DNA from 4 places in the Corynebacterium sp. S7 genome. Region 1 is predicted to be linked to each of the others. Evidence: riboswitches for the same ligand, from Rfam matches in the RefSeq annotation. Region 1 holds a riboswitch; each other region holds the start of a gene.
The links. A riboswitch is a leader RNA that binds a small molecule or an ion and turns the genes downstream of it on or off. The one in region 1 is predicted to bind thiamine pyrophosphate.
Positions count from the first base shown of each region.

Region 2: linked by a shared signal. The riboswitch ahead of ACXZ66_RS07355 (bifunctional hydroxymethylpyrimidine kinase/phosphomethylpyrimidine kinase) and the one ahead of ACXZ66_RS14125 (phosphomethylpyrimidine synthase ThiC) in region 1 are both predicted to bind thiamine pyrophosphate.
Region 3: linked by a shared signal. The riboswitch ahead of ACXZ66_RS05705 (ECF transporter S component) and the one ahead of ACXZ66_RS14125 (phosphomethylpyrimidine synthase ThiC) in region 1 are both predicted to bind thiamine pyrophosphate.
Region 4: linked by a shared signal. The riboswitch ahead of ACXZ66_RS08965 (thiamine phosphate synthase) and the one ahead of ACXZ66_RS14125 (phosphomethylpyrimidine synthase ThiC) in region 1 are both predicted to bind thiamine pyrophosphate.

Region 1 is NZ_JBTIYK010000002.1:35,488-39,671, reverse strand. It holds gene ACXZ66_RS14135 (IS1380 family transposase) at 1-833, shown strand, start outside; partial or broken gene ACXZ66_RS14130 (IS701 family transposase) at 988-1,131, shown strand; TPP riboswitch at 1,529-1,638, shown strand; partial or broken gene ACXZ66_RS14125 (phosphomethylpyrimidine synthase ThiC) at 1,636-1,923, shown strand; gene ACXZ66_RS14120 (IS6 family transposase) at 1,978-2,688, shown strand; gene ACXZ66_RS14115 (hypothetical protein) at 3,217-3,630, shown strand; one part of gene ACXZ66_RS14110 (IS3 family transposase) at 3,867-4,184, opposite strand, start outside.
Region 2 is NZ_CM136760.1:1,530,562-1,534,745, reverse strand. It holds gene ACXZ66_RS07370 (pyruvate formate lyase family protein) at 1-539, shown strand, start outside; gene grcA2 (autonomous glycyl radical cofactor GrcA2) at 575-826, shown strand; gene pflA (pyruvate formate-lyase-activating protein) at 871-1,743, shown strand; TPP riboswitch at 1,813-1,917, shown strand; gene ACXZ66_RS07355 (bifunctional hydroxymethylpyrimidine kinase/phosphomethylpyrimidine kinase) at 1,973-3,457, shown strand; gene ACXZ66_RS07350 (class I SAM-dependent methyltransferase) at 3,467-4,069, opposite strand; gene corA (magnesium/cobalt transporter CorA) at 4,164-4,184, shown strand, end outside.
Region 3 is NZ_CM136760.1:1,170,913-1,175,096, forward strand. It holds gene ACXZ66_RS05690 (DUF808 domain-containing protein) at 1-847, opposite strand, end outside; gene ACXZ66_RS05695 (2-dehydropantoate 2-reductase) at 938-1,825, shown strand; gene ACXZ66_RS05700 (DUF2218 domain-containing protein) at 1,837-2,202, shown strand; TPP riboswitch at 2,223-2,335, shown strand; gene ACXZ66_RS05705 (ECF transporter S component) at 2,331-2,909, shown strand; gene ACXZ66_RS05710 (ABC transporter ATP-binding protein) at 2,906-4,184, shown strand, end outside.
Region 4 is NZ_CM136760.1:1,869,276-1,873,459, reverse strand. It holds gene ACXZ66_RS08980 (thiazole synthase) at 1-619, opposite strand, end outside; gene thiS (sulfur carrier protein ThiS) at 622-819, opposite strand; gene thiO (glycine oxidase ThiO) at 830-1,978, opposite strand; gene ACXZ66_RS08965 (thiamine phosphate synthase) at 1,971-2,621, opposite strand; TPP riboswitch at 2,616-2,730, opposite strand; gene rplS (50S ribosomal protein L19) at 2,951-3,298, shown strand; gene ACXZ66_RS08955 (YhgE/Pip domain-containing protein) at 3,421-4,184, opposite strand, start outside.

The sequences.
Region 1 (4,184 bases):
AAGGCTCATGTGGCTCCCCGCGTGGGGCCGGCCGGTTGATTGCTGATGCGATCACCACCACCAGGCGGTTACCGGGACTCCAGCACCAGAAAATGCTGGTGCGTGCGGACTCCGCTTTCTACGGCCGGCCCAGCATCCATGCAGCACTGACCGCAGGTGCGGATGTGTCGATCACCGCGCGGATGACGCCCAACATCCAGAACGCGATCGCCACGATCCCGGACACGTCCTGGGAAACAATTGAGTACACCGACGCGCTTTTCGACGAGGACACCCAGCGATGGATCTCCTCAGCAGAAGTCGCGGAAATCTCCTTCGTCGCTTTTGCATCGAAGAAGGAGGCTGATCAGGTTCCCGGTCGGCTGGTGGTGCGCCGGATCCCAGAGCTGAACAAAAAGGATCTTGATCAACCGGGACTGTTTGATCTGCACCGCTTCCATGCGGTGTTCACCACCGCCGACTCAGGTCTCATCGATACCGTGGCCGCGGATAAAACCCACCAGCAGCACGCGATCATTGAGCAGGTCAACGCCGACCTGAAAAACAGTGCGCTGGCGCATATGCCTTCAGGTGTGTTCACCGCGAACGCGGCGTGGTTGGTGGTGGCGGTCATGGCCTTCAACCTCACCAGGGCTGCCGGGACCATCGCGGCCGGGGCACTGGCCAGGGCTACGACTGCGACGATCCGGCGTCGGATCGTCATGGTGGCGGCCCGCATTGCTCGTAGGGCACGACGGTTGGTCCTGCACCTACCGCAGGGCTGGAAATGGGAGCCGCAGTGGCGGAAGCTGTTCGAGCACGGTCACTCGCCACCGGCTGTTGTTTCTTCCTGACCACCTGAGCCGAAACCCTCCGGCCCGAGCCGACCTACCAATTCGTGGAACAACCAGACGACGACGTGATCTGGGGATCACTCTTGCCCGAAATCCCTGACGGTGCCTGCAACCGATCTCAATCGCTTACCGAGGGCACATCGGTGGATCGAGGTTGAAACACGGGCTGGGTCTGGATCATTTCGAGGGGCGCAGCTGGTTGGGCTGGCATCACCACACGGTGTTAGTGACCGCGGCGCATCTGTTTGTCACTATCCAACGGTTGGCTGCGGACCCAAAAGCTCGCAAGGCGGTGTGAGTTTCTATGTCACACTCGCCGAACTCCAGACCGCTGTCATCAGGTTGTTGGCCTATTGCCCGTACTGCGGCCGCGCCCCCACCTAACAAAGCACTACTAGCCGAATGCTCGAGACGGACCGACAATGCCGAGCCGCAGAGACCATGGGGAAATGAAACTCAGGCGTTCGTAACCCCTCCACCCAACATCGCCTTCTGATATCTGTGCAGATGACTTTCGACAACAATATGGGAGAGACTGCAGGTGGTGGTGTGCGAGGAAAATCCCGCAATGCAGACTCTACACGGGTCGTAGGCCCCCCGATGAATGTGCCAGGAATGCCGCCCCGGTCACGGAATGAGCGACCCTCGCTGCCATATATGGCGGGCTGATGGGTGTAACGGCCTGTTAGGATTGGTTCCGTCCATACGGGAGCCCCAATGCAAGGGCTGAGATCGGGTTGTTGCAGCCTGCGACCGTCGAACCTGTCCGGGTAATGCCGGCGAAGGAAAAGGAACCCTCATTATGAGCTCATCGGCTCAGCACGCCCTAGCCCACGTCCATGACCAAGAATACGACCTCCAGGTCCCGGTCACGGAGATATCGTTAGAAGATGGTCCCGGCGGCGCACCCAACCCGCCTGTTCGGGTCTACCGCACCGCCGGGCCCGGTAGTGACCCGCTCGTCGGTCTTCCGCCGCTGCGGGCATCCTGGATTACTGGCCGCGGTGACGTCGAAACTTATGCGGGGCGGGAGCGCAACCTGCTCGACGATGGTCGCTCCGCCCTTAGACGTGGTGAGGCATCCCAGGAGGGTGCTGTTGCAAAGTTGGGGCAGTAGAAAGACCGGCGTGAAATAATCAGAGCCATGGGCATCTTCTCCGGTCGGCATTTCCCCCGTGACATCATCCTGTGGGCGGTGCGGTGGTACTGCCGCTACGGGGTGAGCTACCGCGATCTCGAAGAAATGATGACCGAGCGGGGTGTGCCAGTCGATCACACCACGATCTACCGCTGGGTGCAGAAATACGCCCCTGAGCTGGATAAGCAGACGCGCTGGTACCGGCAGGTACCCGACTGGCAGGCCAGTTCCTGGCGGGTGGATGAGACCTACATCCGGGTCGGCGGGAAGTGGTGCTATCTCTACCGGGCTATTACCGCCGGTGGGCAGACCCTGGACTTTTATCTCTCCCCGAAGCGCAATGTCGCGGCGGCCAAGCGTTTCCTGGCCAAGACCCTGAGGTCGAATACGACAGCCGGGTCCCCGCGGGTCATCAACACCGACAAGGCACCAGCTCTGGCCAGGGCAATATCCGAGCTGAAGGCGGAGGGAATCTGCCCTCAGACGGTGGAGCACCGGCAGGTGAAATACCTGAACAACGTTATCGAGGGAGATCATGGCCGACTTAAAAGAATCCTGGGGCCGAAGGGAGCGTTCAAAAACCGAATTTCCGCCTACCGGACGTTGAAAGGGATGGAAGCGATGCATTCATTACGGAAAGGCCAGGGGACGATGTTTGCTTACGGGCAACCGAACCCGGACGCGGTGATCGTCAGCCGGATATTCGAGACAGCTTAAGCACCCCGGAGCAAGGACAACTAATGTCTTGAGGTTGGGCTTTTCGACCCTGGCCCAACTTTGCAACAGCACCACATTGTTTACATATGGTCCGACCCCACCGCCACCCGGGGATGACTTTTGCGCGGGGACTGCCGCTCGGTTATCGGTAAACAATGTTTACACCCGGGTCGAATGCGTCCGCGCACATCGCGCTCATCTCCCGGGGATGCGCGTCCCGGTCGACGCGCTGGCGCGGAAGCCTCACGGCTTCCTTGCCCCACCATCACTCTTCTCCCGCATGATGCTCCATCCACGCACCATGACGACCCCAACACACTTGTACCCCGGTTTCACACACCGCTTCCGTGACCCCGCATCGACCCGCACACATCGACCGTCGCGTCACAGCGCCCGCGCCGGCGCCGGCGCCGCGACACTCACCAAAAGCAACACACCTTTGGCAGATAATCTGACTTTCGGTTTTGTGCTGGTCAGAGACCTGTGAAAAATGCACCGATTATATCGAACGTTCGTTATAATCGCCCCATGACTGAGCGCAACGAGTGCGAGAACTGCGGCGGACCGATCCCCCCGAGAACCGACCCGCGAGGACGAAAAGCGCGCTACTGCTCAGATGCGTGCCGCGCGGCGGCGTCGCGCAAACGACGCGAGCAACGCCACCGGGACGCGCTTGCCGAAGCGCGAAACCAGCTGAGCTTGAACCGACGAACCCCTGCCGAGGAAGCGGGGGAGGCGGCGAAAGTCGTGCGCGCAATGGCGTGCAATCTGCGCGAAGGGCGCGATTTTTTCGTAACCGAGCAGCACAAGGAATTGGTTGCAGCGGTTCACGAACTTGCCCAGGTTCTCAACGCCGCCGTCGCTGCCGAGGACGCGGCGGCAGTGGTGTCGAAAACGGGCGGGAATCGTGCCCAACGCCGGGCCGCGAAGCGCCGCCGTTAACCCGTTTTTAACGCACGAACGGAAAAGTTTTCACGCTCCTGCGGCGGGTCTGTGACCTGCACAAAACCGAAATTCTGATTATCAGCCAACGGTGTGCGCACTGTGGTGGCGTCGTGAGACGCCAGTAGTTCGTGACAGCAGGCATGAACTTAGGGTGGGGTGAAGCTGTGCTGAGTGTGCGAAGTAGCAGCGGTGGGTAGGGCCCGACCCCCGGGAAGTGGACACGGAGGATTTAATCAGGAAGCAGATTTCAGGATAGCAGGACCGCGCTCCTCAAACACCGCAGGCGCGAGATATTTACACCAGGAATGTCGGCGCACCGTGTTGTAACGGATACACCAGCGGAACACGTCCCGGCGGCAGCGCAATTGATTCTCAAAGGTCTTGGAATCCTTGAGGACTTCCCGCTTCAGCGCAGCGTTGAAAGACTCCGCTAACGCGTTGTCCGCACTGGTGCCGATTGATCCCATTGACTGCCTAATTCCAAGCTCTTTGCAGGTGTCCTGGAATGCGTGAGAGGTGTAAACGCTGCCGTGATCCGAGTGGAAAATCGC
Region 2 (4,184 bases), on a different replicon from region 1:
CCATGGGCTGTGGCATCGCTGGCCTGTCCATCGTGGCGGATTCGCTCTCCGCCATCAAGTACGCAAAGGTCTACCCAATTCGCGACGAGACCGGCTTGGTTGTCGATTACAAGACCGAGGGCGACTTCCCGTTCTACGGCAACGACGACGACCGTGCCGATGACATCGCCGCTACTGTCGTGCACACCGTGATGGAGAAGATCAAGGCCATCCCGATGTACCGCAATGCAGTGCCTACCCAGTCCGTTCTGACCATTACCTCCAACGTGGTCTATGGCAAGAACACCGGTTCCTTCCCATCCGGCCACGAGGCAGGTACCCCATTCGCACCAGGCGCCAACCCAGAAAACGGCGCCGATAGCCACGGCATGGTGGCCTCGATGCTCTCAGTGGGCAAGTTGGACTACAACGACGCCCTCGACGGCATCTCGCTCACCAACACCATTACGCCATCTGGTCTGGGCCGTACCAAGGATGAGCAGATCACCAACCTTGTCGGAATCATGGATGCAGGATTCGTCATGGATTCCGGCGAGTAACCCCCCAAAAAAACTATCTAAAAGGAGAACACATAATGTCCGCTAAAACTTTCGACGAGCGCATGGCTTCCATGAAGGCCAACCGCACCCAGAACAACATGGAGGCAGGTCTCTACCACGCCAACATCAACGTCCTCGACGAGTCCACCCTCGAAGATGCGATGGAGCACCCAGAGAACTACCCTAACCTCACCGTTCGCGTGTCCGGATACGCAGTCAACTTTGTCAAGCTCACCAAGGAGCAGCAGCGCGACGTCATCTCGCGTACCTTCCACAAGATGGCATAGGCTAAGAATTAAGTTAGGTCTAGATAAGGAGTAGTGGATTCACCGTGGCACAGGACGGCGTAACGGGCATTGTCACCCTCTCCCCTGAAGAAGGCGAGAAGGTCCGTGGCGTTGCCGCAGGTATCGGCGGCGACTTCGACGACGAAGAATACACCCGCCCCGAGTTGATGGAGGCCCGGCGCACGGGCGACATTGGCCTTGTGCATTCGTGGGAGCTAGTCACCGCGGTGGACGGTCCTGGAACCCGCATGACCATGTTCTTATCTGGATGTCCGCTGCGCTGCCTGTACTGCCATAACCCGGACACCATGGAGATGAAGGAGGGCACCCTCGAGACTGTCGGCGACGTAGTCAAACGGGTCCTCCGGTACCGTCCCGTGTTCAACGCCTCCGGTGGCGGGCTGACCATTTCCGGCGGTGAGCCACTTTTCCAGATCGCCTTTACCAGGCGAGTACTCAAGGAAGTCCACGATGCGGGTGTGCACACCACGGTTGATACTTCCGGCTACCTGGGTGCTCGGCTTAGCGACGAGGACCTAGAAAACATCGATCTGTTCCTCCTCGACGTCAAGTCGGGTGACGAGGAGACCTACAAGAAGGTCACCAGCCGAGAACTCCAGCCCACCATTGATTTCGGCGATCGCCTGAACAAGCTGGGCAAGAAGGTGTGGATCCGATTTGTCCTGGTTCCAGGCTTGACTGACTCGGATGAGAACATCAACAACGTTGCCGATATCGTCGAAAAGTGGAAAGACAACGTCCAACGCGTCGAAGTCCTTCCCTTCCACAACATGGGCGCCGACAAATGGCGCAACATTGGCTTCGACTACCAGCTGGAAGACGTTAAGCCACCAACTCCGGAAGCAACGGAGCATGCCCGCAATATCTTCCGCTCCAGGGGCTTAACTACCTACTAATCTCACACGTCACCCCGGCCGAAGGACGAAAACGTCCCCGGCCGGGGTTTCGTCATGCTACGGTGGTCAACACGTGACACGGGGTGCATCCAAACCTGTAAGTGGATGCTGAGATCACACCCGTCGAACCTGCTCTAGTTCGTACTAGCGAAGGGATAGTCCTGATGCTTTGCCATGCCATCACAATGGCCACAATTTTCTGCTGCTCCGAAAAGTTCGGGGGTCGCTCATGATCCCTCGCATCCTTTCGATTGCAGGCACCGATCCCACCGGCGGTGCAGGTGCCCAAGCCGATATCAAATCAATCTCGGCTGCTGGAGGCTTCGCTTATAGCGTGATTACCTCCATCGTTTCCCAAAACACTCTAGGCGTTACCGCGGTGCACACTCCGGCGCGCGATACTTTGCAAAGCCAGCTTGATGCTGTGAGCAGCGACGTTGCCATCGATGCCGTCAAAATCGGCATGCTTGGCTCCAAGGAGGTCACGGAGATTGTCTCGGGCTTCGTCGCAAAGCTTGACTGCCCTATCGTCCTTGACCCTGTCATGATTGCTTCCTCCGGCGATCGCCTCCTTGACCAAGGCGCGGAACTCGCCGTTCTGGAGCTCGCACAGCAAGCCGACGTGATCACTCCGAATCTCCCGGAGCTTGCGGTGCTGGTCCAGCAACCGATCGCAGAATCCATCGAGGAGGCTATCTCCCAGGCAACACGCCTCGCCGAGCGCCTGAACGCTGCGGTGTTGATGAAGGGTGGTCATTTCAACGGCACTTGTGCAGATAATGCGCTGGTCAGCCCGGATGGAAGTGTGCATCGGATCCCGGTTCGCCGATTCAATACATCGAATACTCACGGCACTGGCTGCTCGCTTTCGTCGGCACTTGCGACGAAGCTGGCCGCCGGAATGTCGCCTGGAGATGCCGCCGAGTGGGCCTCACGCTGGATTCACGAAGCGATCCGCTACGCCGATGACCTCGAGATCGGCGCAGGCAACGGGCCGGTCGACCACACGCACACTTTACGACGAATGACTGCTGCCGCAAGTACCAAGCCATGGCAGCCGTCTCCCTCCGCCCCAACGAAGGCGCGCATCGCGCCGGTCGGTTCGTACACCGAGCGACTTTGGCAGGAATCCGCGCCCCACTTGACCGACATCATGGCCCTGCCCTTCATCCAGGATTTGGGCTCAGGCGCGCTGCGTAGGCAGGATTTTAGCTTCTATGTGCAGCAGGATGCGCTGTATTTGAAACGCTACGCAACTTCTCTGCGCAAACTTGGCGGCGAGTGGGCCGTTGATGCCGACGATGCCATTGAGGTCGAGCAGGGCATGCACCGCACGTGGCTTGCACACACACCGGCCGACACTCTTGCGCCGTCTCCGGTGACTCGCGCGTACACAGATTTCTTGGTAGCCGAGACGCACTCTAAGCCGCAGGCCGTCGGTGAAGCTGCCGTGCTGCCCTGTTACTGGCTCTATTTCGAAGTGGGCACCCGCCTTGCCGACCAGAATCACCCCGACCACCCCTACAACAAGTGGCTCGATACCTATTCAGGCCCCGACTTCGAGCAATCAGCGCGCGGTGCGGTGCAGCGCGTCGAGGAGACGTTGGCACGATCGCCAGAGCTTCTCGACGATGCCGCCACCGCTTGCAACCTAGCCTCGAGGCACGAAGTGGAGTTCTTTGCCCAAGCCGATCGTGCTTGGGTGGCTGGCTAAAACTTCAGGCTAGAACGTCAACTCTGCTGGCTTGCGGAAGAATGCGACGAGGAATTGTGAGCCCTCGTTGAAAGGCAGGAGGTCCCAGGATTCGAAGACGTTCTCGGCTGAGAATCCCACCTTCCTGGCAGTGTCCATGAAGTCGTCGAATCCCCAGCCTCGTCCGGCGCCAAAGCCAACCAGAAAGCGTCCTCCTGGTGCTACTGCGTCGAAGATGTGCTGCAGGGCGGATTCGCGGCCTTCTGGGGCTAAGAAACCCATAACATTGCCGGCCGAAACCGCCACCTCAAAGTTGTCCTCGGCAATCGGGTCTGTGCTCAAGTCGCCGACGTACCAGGTGGCCTCGGGGTATTTCTCCTTGGCGTGGCCGATCAGGACCTCGTCGATATCCGTTCCTACAACCTCATGGCCACGCTGCGCCAGGTAGCCGCCGAGGCGACCTTGTCCGCAACCCGCGTCCAAAATCCTTGCTCCGCGATGCGGCGCGATCGCGTCAACCAAACGGGCTTCGCCGTCGATGTCATGACCCTGCGCAATCATGTTTTCCCAGCGACGCGCGTAGTTCTGGGAATGCTCAGGGTTTTGTGAGGTAATTTCTTTCCATGTTGGCATGGCCATCAGTATATGCCGGGGTAGACTATGGCAGGTTGACCACTGCCTGGCCGAATACTTTTCGGCTGGCCGAAACTTTTGGAAGGGATGACACATGCCACCTCGTATCCCACGT
Region 3 (4,184 bases), on a different replicon from region 1:
CTACAACTAAGGAACCCGCGGTATTAATCAGCCATGCCAAGAAACTGTTGCTTACTGCAGTTTCCCAACCGTGGATGGTGTCGTATAGCCAGGTCCAGCCGAATTCTTCGAAGCCAACAATCATAATGTGCCCGCCGACCCAGAGCATGGCGATGGTACCGATCACTCCGATAATGCTCAGCACGACCGGCATGCCCTTGACCAGGGCAGTTCCGAGCTTCGGGGCACGTCCGCTCTTGATCAAACTAAGACCGATGTCGTCCATTTTCACGAGTAGTGCTACGGCACCGTAGACAAGGACCGTGATGCCAATACCGACCAGCGCGAGGACCAGGGCGCGCATCCAGAAAGTCTGATCCGCGATCTCATTGAGGGAAATCACCATGATCTCTGCAGACAAGATCAGGTCTGTGGTGATGGCGGAACGGACCAGACTGTCCTCGTCCTCAGGTGTTTTATTGGCTGCCTTCTCCTCGGCCTCGTGGCTGTCGCGAGTGAGCTGTTCGTAGATCTTGTGGGCACCTTCGTAACATAGATAGGTGCCACCGAGCATGAGGATTGGGGTGAGTGCCCACGGCGCGAACTCCGAGAGTAGCAAAGCAATCGGCAAAACAATGATCAGCTTGTTGAAGAAGGACCCCTTGGTGATCCGCCAGATCATGGGAAGTTCGCGTGCTGGACTAGCATCGGCAACGTATTGAGGTGTCACGGCCGCGTCGTCGATCACCACACCCGCGGCCTTTGCGGAGGTCTTTGCGGTTAGCGCGGCAACGTCATCCATCGTTGCGGCGGCCTTTTTGGCGATGAGGGCAATATCGTCGAGAAGCGCAAGCAAGCCACCGGCCATGTTTGTCTACCTTTCGTGCGGTCGAAAGCGGGAACGCTAAAAAGTTTACCTGTGGATGGTGCCTTTAGAATGCGACGTAGGATAGAAAACATGAAAATTGCCTGTATTGGTGTTGGTGCGGTTGGGGCCTGGTACGCCGGCAGTTTGGCGAAAAGTGGCCACGAGGTTGTCGCGGTGGCGCGCGGTAAGACGCTTGAGGCACTGCGAAGCCGTGGCATCGTGCTCAATAATGAGGACCCAATCAAAGTCGAAGCAGTCGGCCACATCAGCGAGGTCGAGCATGTTGACGTGATCATCCTGGCGATGAAGGCCACCGGGCAAAACCTCGCGGAGGTGCTTGAGGGCGCCCCGCAAGAGGCACTCGTTGCGGTCACGCAGAACTCTGTTGAGTCCGCCCACGAAGTCGCCCAGGTCGTGGGCACAGGGCGCACTCTGCCTGGCGTTGTCCGAGGCTACTTCCATCACACGGGCCCGGCGCAGGTCGAATTTCACGGTGGGCCGTGCTCGTTTACCACCGGCACCTGGGATGGCAGTAAGTCGCAGGTCCTTGATGAATTCGCAGACGCGTTGCAGTCCGCAGGCATTGACTGCATCGTGCGCACAGACATCTTCGTCGATGTGTGGGAGAAAGCAATGTTCGTCGCGTGTTGCGGGGCACTAGGATCGCTTGTCGACGAGCCCCTGGGGCAGCTGCGCGGTTTCTGGCGATCGTCGTTAAGTGCTCTCATGCAGGAGGTCGCCTCCGCGGGTCGGGCGAGGGGAGTGCCCCTGAGCAGCGATGTTGTGGATCGTACGATGGATTTCGCAGATCGCATGCCAGCCGATTCCACCACGTCGATGCAGCGTGATCTGGAAGTCGGAATCGTCGGCGAGCTCGATGCCCAAGTCGGCGCGATTGTGCGTGAGGCGGAACGCGGCAATGTCCAAGCTCCCATGCATGAGCTGATCCTGAAACTTCTTTTAAGGAAATTGGAGTAAGCTGTCCGCCTATGAGCGCTACTTTCACATCTACGGCCCGTGTTAAGACTGATCGGCCAGGTCGCTACGGAAAGCAATTGGCATCGCATTTTGGCAAGAAGATTTCCGCCAATTGGGATGCAGACACCAACCGTGGGCATCTTACATTCCCGTCGCCTGAGGGCCAGGATCTCCCCGCAACCACCTGCGACATGATTGCGGGCGACGGAGTACTCATGCTTTCGATCGATGGTGAAGCAGGAGCTGTTGAGCGCCTCGAACGCGTTGTTGCAGTGCACCTGATCCGTTTTGGCACCAAGGATGAGCTTGAAGTGAACTGGGCCCGCTCCGGTGGTCATGGTTCCGCGCACTTCACGTCGGCGGACTTGGAAAAGTAATTTATGTTTGCTTAACTTAATCGCGTACCCACGGGTGCCCTGCAGAAGTCGGGGCTGAGATGCCAGGAAAGCTGGCGAACCGTTGAACCTGATCCGGTTAGTACCGGCGCTAGGAAGGAAGCAATTTTATGCGTTCTCGCATGCAATGGCGCGTTATTGATATTGTCACCGCTGCAGTTCTCGGTGTGGCCTGTGGCCTCATTTTTTGGCTGTGGAACTCGATTGGATACGCCGGTTTTACCGCGCTTGATGCCCTGACACCCGGTTTCGGTGGCCTCTTCGCCGGCGTGTGGTTCCTCGGCGGTGTGCTGGGCGGCCTCATCATCCGCAAACCAGGTGCCGCCATCTTTGTGGAGGTCGTTGCCGCCTCGGTCTCGGCCATTTTGGGCAGCCAATGGGGAGTGGAAACACTCTACTCGGGCATTGTCCAAGGCCTCGGCGCAGAGCTGGTCTTCCTGGCTTTCGCTTATAAGAAGTTCACCCTGCCCGTAGCTATGCTCTCCGGTGTGGGCGCGGCGCTTGGCGCCTTCGTCCTCGAGCTGTTTACCAGCGCAAACCTGGCAAAGTCCATCGAGTTCAACATGATCTACCTAGGCTCGCTAATCATCTCTGGTGCGCTGCTTGCAGGCCTGCTCGGACACTATTTAGTCAAGGCTCTGGCGCAGACTGGCGCGCTTGATCGTTTCGCTGCAGGCAGGACTCGATGACCTCACCCGCCATTTCGGCGACCGACCTGTCCTACCATCACACGGTTCGGCGCGAGCCCGCCTTCAGCGGCGTCTCGTTTGAGATTGAACGCGGAGAAAAAGTCCTCCTCACCGGCGATTCCGGTGCCGGAAAGTCGACGTTGCTCGGTGTGATCGCAGGCTTGCTTGTCGACGACGAAGAGGGCACCCGCACAGGTAGCCTCACTGTCAATGGCTCCGTAGGTATGGTGCTGCAAGATCCCGATTCCCAAGTCATCTCCGGTCGCGTCGGCGACGATGTCGCCTTTGGCTGCGAGAATCTTGGACTGCCTCGCGAGGAGATCTGGCCACGCGTGGAAAAAGCCCTGGCCATGGTCGGGTTGGACGTGCCACTGAATCACCCGACTTCGCACCTGTCGGGTGGGCAGAAGCAGCGCCTCGCGCTCGCCGGCGTGCTGGCGATGGGCGCAGACATCATCGTGCTCGATGAGCCCACCGCCAACTTGGACCCGGGGGGCGCAGAATCCATCATCGCTGCAGTCACCGAGGTCTGCGCGCTCACAGGGGCAACGCTTCTCGTCGTGGAGCATAACCCCGAGCCGTGGCTGGGCCTCGTCGATACGCTCTTTCGCCTGGATAGCTCCGGCATGCGACAGATTGAGCCCGCCGATCTACCCGGACCGCCACAACTTCCGCCGCCGCGACCTGCAGTCGGCGCTCCGTGGCTGGTCAAGGCCGACGAGTTGCTTACCGATTGGGGACCACCGCGCACACTCGAGCTGCCCGAAGGCCATTCGAGCGTGCTACTCGGCGCGAACGGGACGGGGAAGACCACCCTTGCCACCGTTCTTGCTGGCCTAGCGAAGCCACAGGGAGGCAGCCTTGAGCTAGCCGAGGGCGTGCGACAGGGGTTACACAAACCTCCACATGAGTGGCGTTCAAAGGACCTTTCCCAGCGCATCGGCTACGTCTTCCAAAACCCAGAGCATCAGTTTGTCGCGCGCACCGTCGCCGATGAGCTGGCCATCTCGGGTGCGTCGAGCGAGCGTATCGACGAATTGGTGGCCAGGCTGCGGCTCGGGCATCTTTTGGAAGCCAACCCGTTTACCTTGTCGGGCGGCGAAAAACGACGCCTGTCGGTGGCAACCGCACTGGTGAACGCCCCGGCTTTCGTAGTTCTCGACGAGCCAACATTCGGCCAGGATTCCCGGACCTATGTCGAGCTCGTGCATCTGATCCGGGAGTTAACCACCACTGGGGTCACGGTCTTGTCCATTACCCATGACAAGAACTTCG
Region 4 (4,184 bases), on a different replicon from region 1:
CGGAGGCAAGAAGAACGCCGTCGCAACCTAATTCCATGGCCAGTGACGCATCGGAGGCGGTGCCCACACCGGCATCCAGGAGCACGGGAACTGAGGCCCGCGTGCAAATCAGCTCAATATTGTGCGGATTGAGAATGCCCAAACCTGTGCCAATCGGGGAGCCGAGTGGCATCACGGCAGCCACGCCGACATCTTCTAGGCGGGTGGCTACGATCGGGTCATCCGAGGTATACGCCAACACCGTGAAGCCTTCGCTGACGAGGATCTCGCAGGCGTCGATAAGCTCGGCCGTATCGGGCAAAAGTGTGTGCTCGTCGGCGATGACCTCTACCTTGACCCACTTCGTGCCCAGGGCCTCGCGCGCAAGCTGCGCGGTCAAAACGGCGTCGCGGGCAGTGCGACACCCTGCCGTATTCGGAAGCAGCGCGATACCCAGGCGGGTGAGCAACTCGAAGACGGATTCTCCGCCACCGGCCGTTGCTTGGTGACGACGCATGGCGACCGTGGTCAGCTGAGTTCCGCTGGCAACAAGTGCTTCCTCGAGCAGCGACTGGGAGCTAGCGCCACCGGTGCCCATGACCAAGTGAGACTCAAAGGTTTTGTCGGCAATCGTGAGCATCATTAGCCTCCTTGCACAGCGGTGAGAATATCGACAGTGTCGCCGTCGGCAATGGTGCGCGACCACCCCGAGCGTGGCACGACGGCCCCGCCGATAGCCACGGCCACGCCTGTTTCGGTGCCGACCTGCTGCAACACGAGGTCCTCGACCGAAAGGGCCTGCGTGCTGACGGATTTGTCATTGACTGTGTAGGTAATCATGGTGCTCCTATTAATTAGGGACTGAATTAGGTACGAGTGCGTGGCGAAACGGATCGCACGCTGTGAGATCGGCGGGCACTTCGCTATCGGTAGCGAGCGCGAGCGCACTTTTTGCGCCGAGGGCAGCAAGTAGAATCCCGTGGCGGAAATAACCGGTGGACACGATCAGGTTCGTGCCAGCTTTGCCCAGGTAGGGCAGATCATCGGGGGTGCCGGGACGCGCGCCGCAGGTCGCCTCGACAAACTCACATTCCTCGATGCCAGGCACAATGCGAATCGCGTCGCGCAGCAGGTTGTATACCGCCCCGGCACTCGGCTGCGGGGAATCCTCGCGACTGGTCGCACCAATGGTGAGCAGCCCATTCTCGCGCGGAATCAGGTACACCGGACGATCCTCAACAAACCCACGAATCACACGAGTGATCAGCGGGAACATCTCTGCTGGCACGCGTAGATTCAGCACGTCGCCGTAGACGGGGCGCAGTTGCAACGGCGTGGAATCACCCTCAAACCAACCGTCAATCGTCGCAGCACCGAGGCCAGGGCTGAGCACAACGAAGCTTTGCGACGAGTCCACCTGCCCGTTTCCTAGGTGAATCGCCGTAGTGGGGGAGTGGCCCTCAATCGAGGTGACCTCTTCCCGGATGAAGTGTGCCCCGCGGCGGGAGATGGCATCGTAGAGCGCCTCCGCGAACAGACGCGGCGCGACCTGGTGATCCCCGTCGATACCAAGAACCTTCGCGATGCGCGGAGAGAGCGCCGGTTCCATCTTGCGCGCCTCACGTGTTGTCGGAGTTGCTACCTTAATTCCCTCGTGTTTCAGGTAGCCGGTGAGATCGGTGAGATGGGTGGCATCTGCGCGGTCGGCTCCGACCAGCAGGGTGCCGTCGGTGCGATAGCCGGTGGGCAGGTCGGTGTGCTGGCCAACGCGCTCGATGAGGCTGGGGTAGAGCTCAGCCGAGGCTTGCATGAGTGGGACAAGAGAATGCTGCTGGTATTGCACTTCGGCTGTGGGCGCCAGCATGCCGCCGGCGTGGTGGGTGGCACCGGAAGCCGGGTCTGGATCAATGAGGGTGACCTTGAAACCTGCCTCTTGGAATTCGAAGCACGTAGCCAGGCCGATGATTCCTCCACCGATGACAAAAACGTGCTTAGGCATGCGCAACCACCTGCTGAGCCAGGGAATAAGGGTCTGGCGAATCCATGAAAGCACGCACCATGGCGCTGCCTGCCACGCCCGTCATTGCCAGGTTTGCAACGTCCGCTGGTTGGACATCGCCGATAGCGACGATGGGCAGCTCGGATAGCTCGACGAGGCGGGGATAGCCACCGAGCCCGATGGGTGGGCGACCCGAGTCTTTGGTCGGTGTGGGGCGAAACGGTCCAGCTCCGATGTAATCGATGCACTCGGCTACCTCGTTTGCCGAGCGGACGAGTTCTTCGGTTCCTGTGGTCAGACCAATAATGGCCTCGGGGCCAAGGAGTTCGCGTGCTGCCTGGACCGGCAGGTCAGACTGCCCGAGGTGCACACCGTGGATAGGCACACCGCGATTGATTAGGGCCAGGGCGACGTCCACGCGGTCGTCGATAAGTATCTTTGTGCTCGTATTGACCTGGGCAACAGCCTGCGCGACGCGCTCTGCCAGCGCGAACAGGTCGCCCGCATCGATGGGTTTGGAGCGCACCTGGATCACTCCGGCGCCGCCGCGGGCAGCCTCGGAGGCGACGCGGACGATGTGGTCGGCGTCGCCGCGGCCGGTGATGACGTAGCAGCGTAGATCTAGTGAGGACACGTGTGCCAAGAAGCCTTTCCTTCCTTCGCTGGTGCTAACCAGACAGGTTCAAACGGTCCCGCGCAGGAGACAAAAGCGCGATCTCAGCCCGATCCTTCGGGCACCCGTGGGTTTAGACTCTTAGGTTAGCTAGGCCAAAACTTCTTCGCAATCGTTTCTTGCAGGGAGTTTGCCCGGTTGGAAATTTGGGGGATCGGGGAGCGGTGTGGCAAGATGTGAGCGTTGACTGTCATTTTGTGGCAGCACGTGTACTTGTAGCTGACACGAACCAGCCGAGCGCCCTGATAAGGGAAAAGCCGCTAGGGTCCTCTGTCCAGAATTGAAAAGGATTGCCTAACATGAGCAACGGCATCATTGACAAGATCGACGCAGCACAGCTGCGCTCCGACATCCCAGATTTCCGCCCAGGCGACACCCTGAACGTTAACGTAAAGGTTATCGAGGGCACCAACACCCGTACCCAGTTGTTCAAGGGTGTTGTTATCCGTCGCCAGGGCTCCGGAATCCGCGAGACCTTTACCGTGCGTAAGATCTCCTTCGGCATCGGCGTTGAGCGTACTTTCCCAGTACACTCCCCAAACATTGATTCCATCGAGGTAGAGCGCCATGGTCGCGTTCGTCGTGCGAAGCTGTACTACATGCGCGATCTGCGTGGTAAGGCTGCACGTATTAAGGAACGTCGCTAGTTCTAGCGTTTCTTCAGGCTCTTGGCCCCTTGGCTGCATTGCGCAGCCGAGGGGCTTTTTGCTGGTTTGCACCCCGGGGAGTCAGTCTTTCAGGACTTCGATATCGATTACCCGCGGGGCCACTACATCAGCTTCGTTTTCTCCATTGCCTCGGTCATGGAACGGTTGTAGCCGTCCAGCAGCGGGCGCAAAACTACGCCGAGCAGCAGCGTGGGCACAATAAAGAGCGCGAGCCAGCCGAAGCTGATCCAGAAATCACCCTCAAAGGTGCCTGCGATGGCCGAACGCATCGCGTTGATCGAGTGGGTTGCTGGCAGCCACGGGCTGATGTTTTGGAACCAGTTGGGCAGAAGCTCGAGGGGGTAGGAGCCACCGGCTGCCGAAATTTGCAATACCAGAAGCACCACCGCGACGGCCTTGCCTGCGTTGCCGAAGGAGAGCACCAGGGTGTAGACGATCAGCATGAACACCAGGGATGCAAGCCATGCAATCAAGAAAAGCAGGAATGGGTGGACGGGTTCGATCTGGACGAAAATAATCAGACCGAGCACCACCAAGGTGCTTTGTGCCAGGCCGATGAGCGCGAAGATGCCGAAGCGCCCGAAATATTGCTCGGTGCGGGTGAATTCTTGCGGTGCTGAATCAGCAGAGTCTGCGGAAGTAGCCTCGTCAATATCCTTGCGCGACACATTCGCACGCAGAACGACACCGGAAAGCAACGCGCCCACCCACAATGCCAAAGTGGTATACAGCGGGGTCATTGCAACACCGAAGCTGGCAACAGGGAAGACGGGCTCGCGCTTGACCTCAATCGGCGTGGCCAAAGCCGAGGCTAATTGCTCTGGGTTGGAACCGACCAAGTCAGCGAGCTGGGAGAAGTCACCGG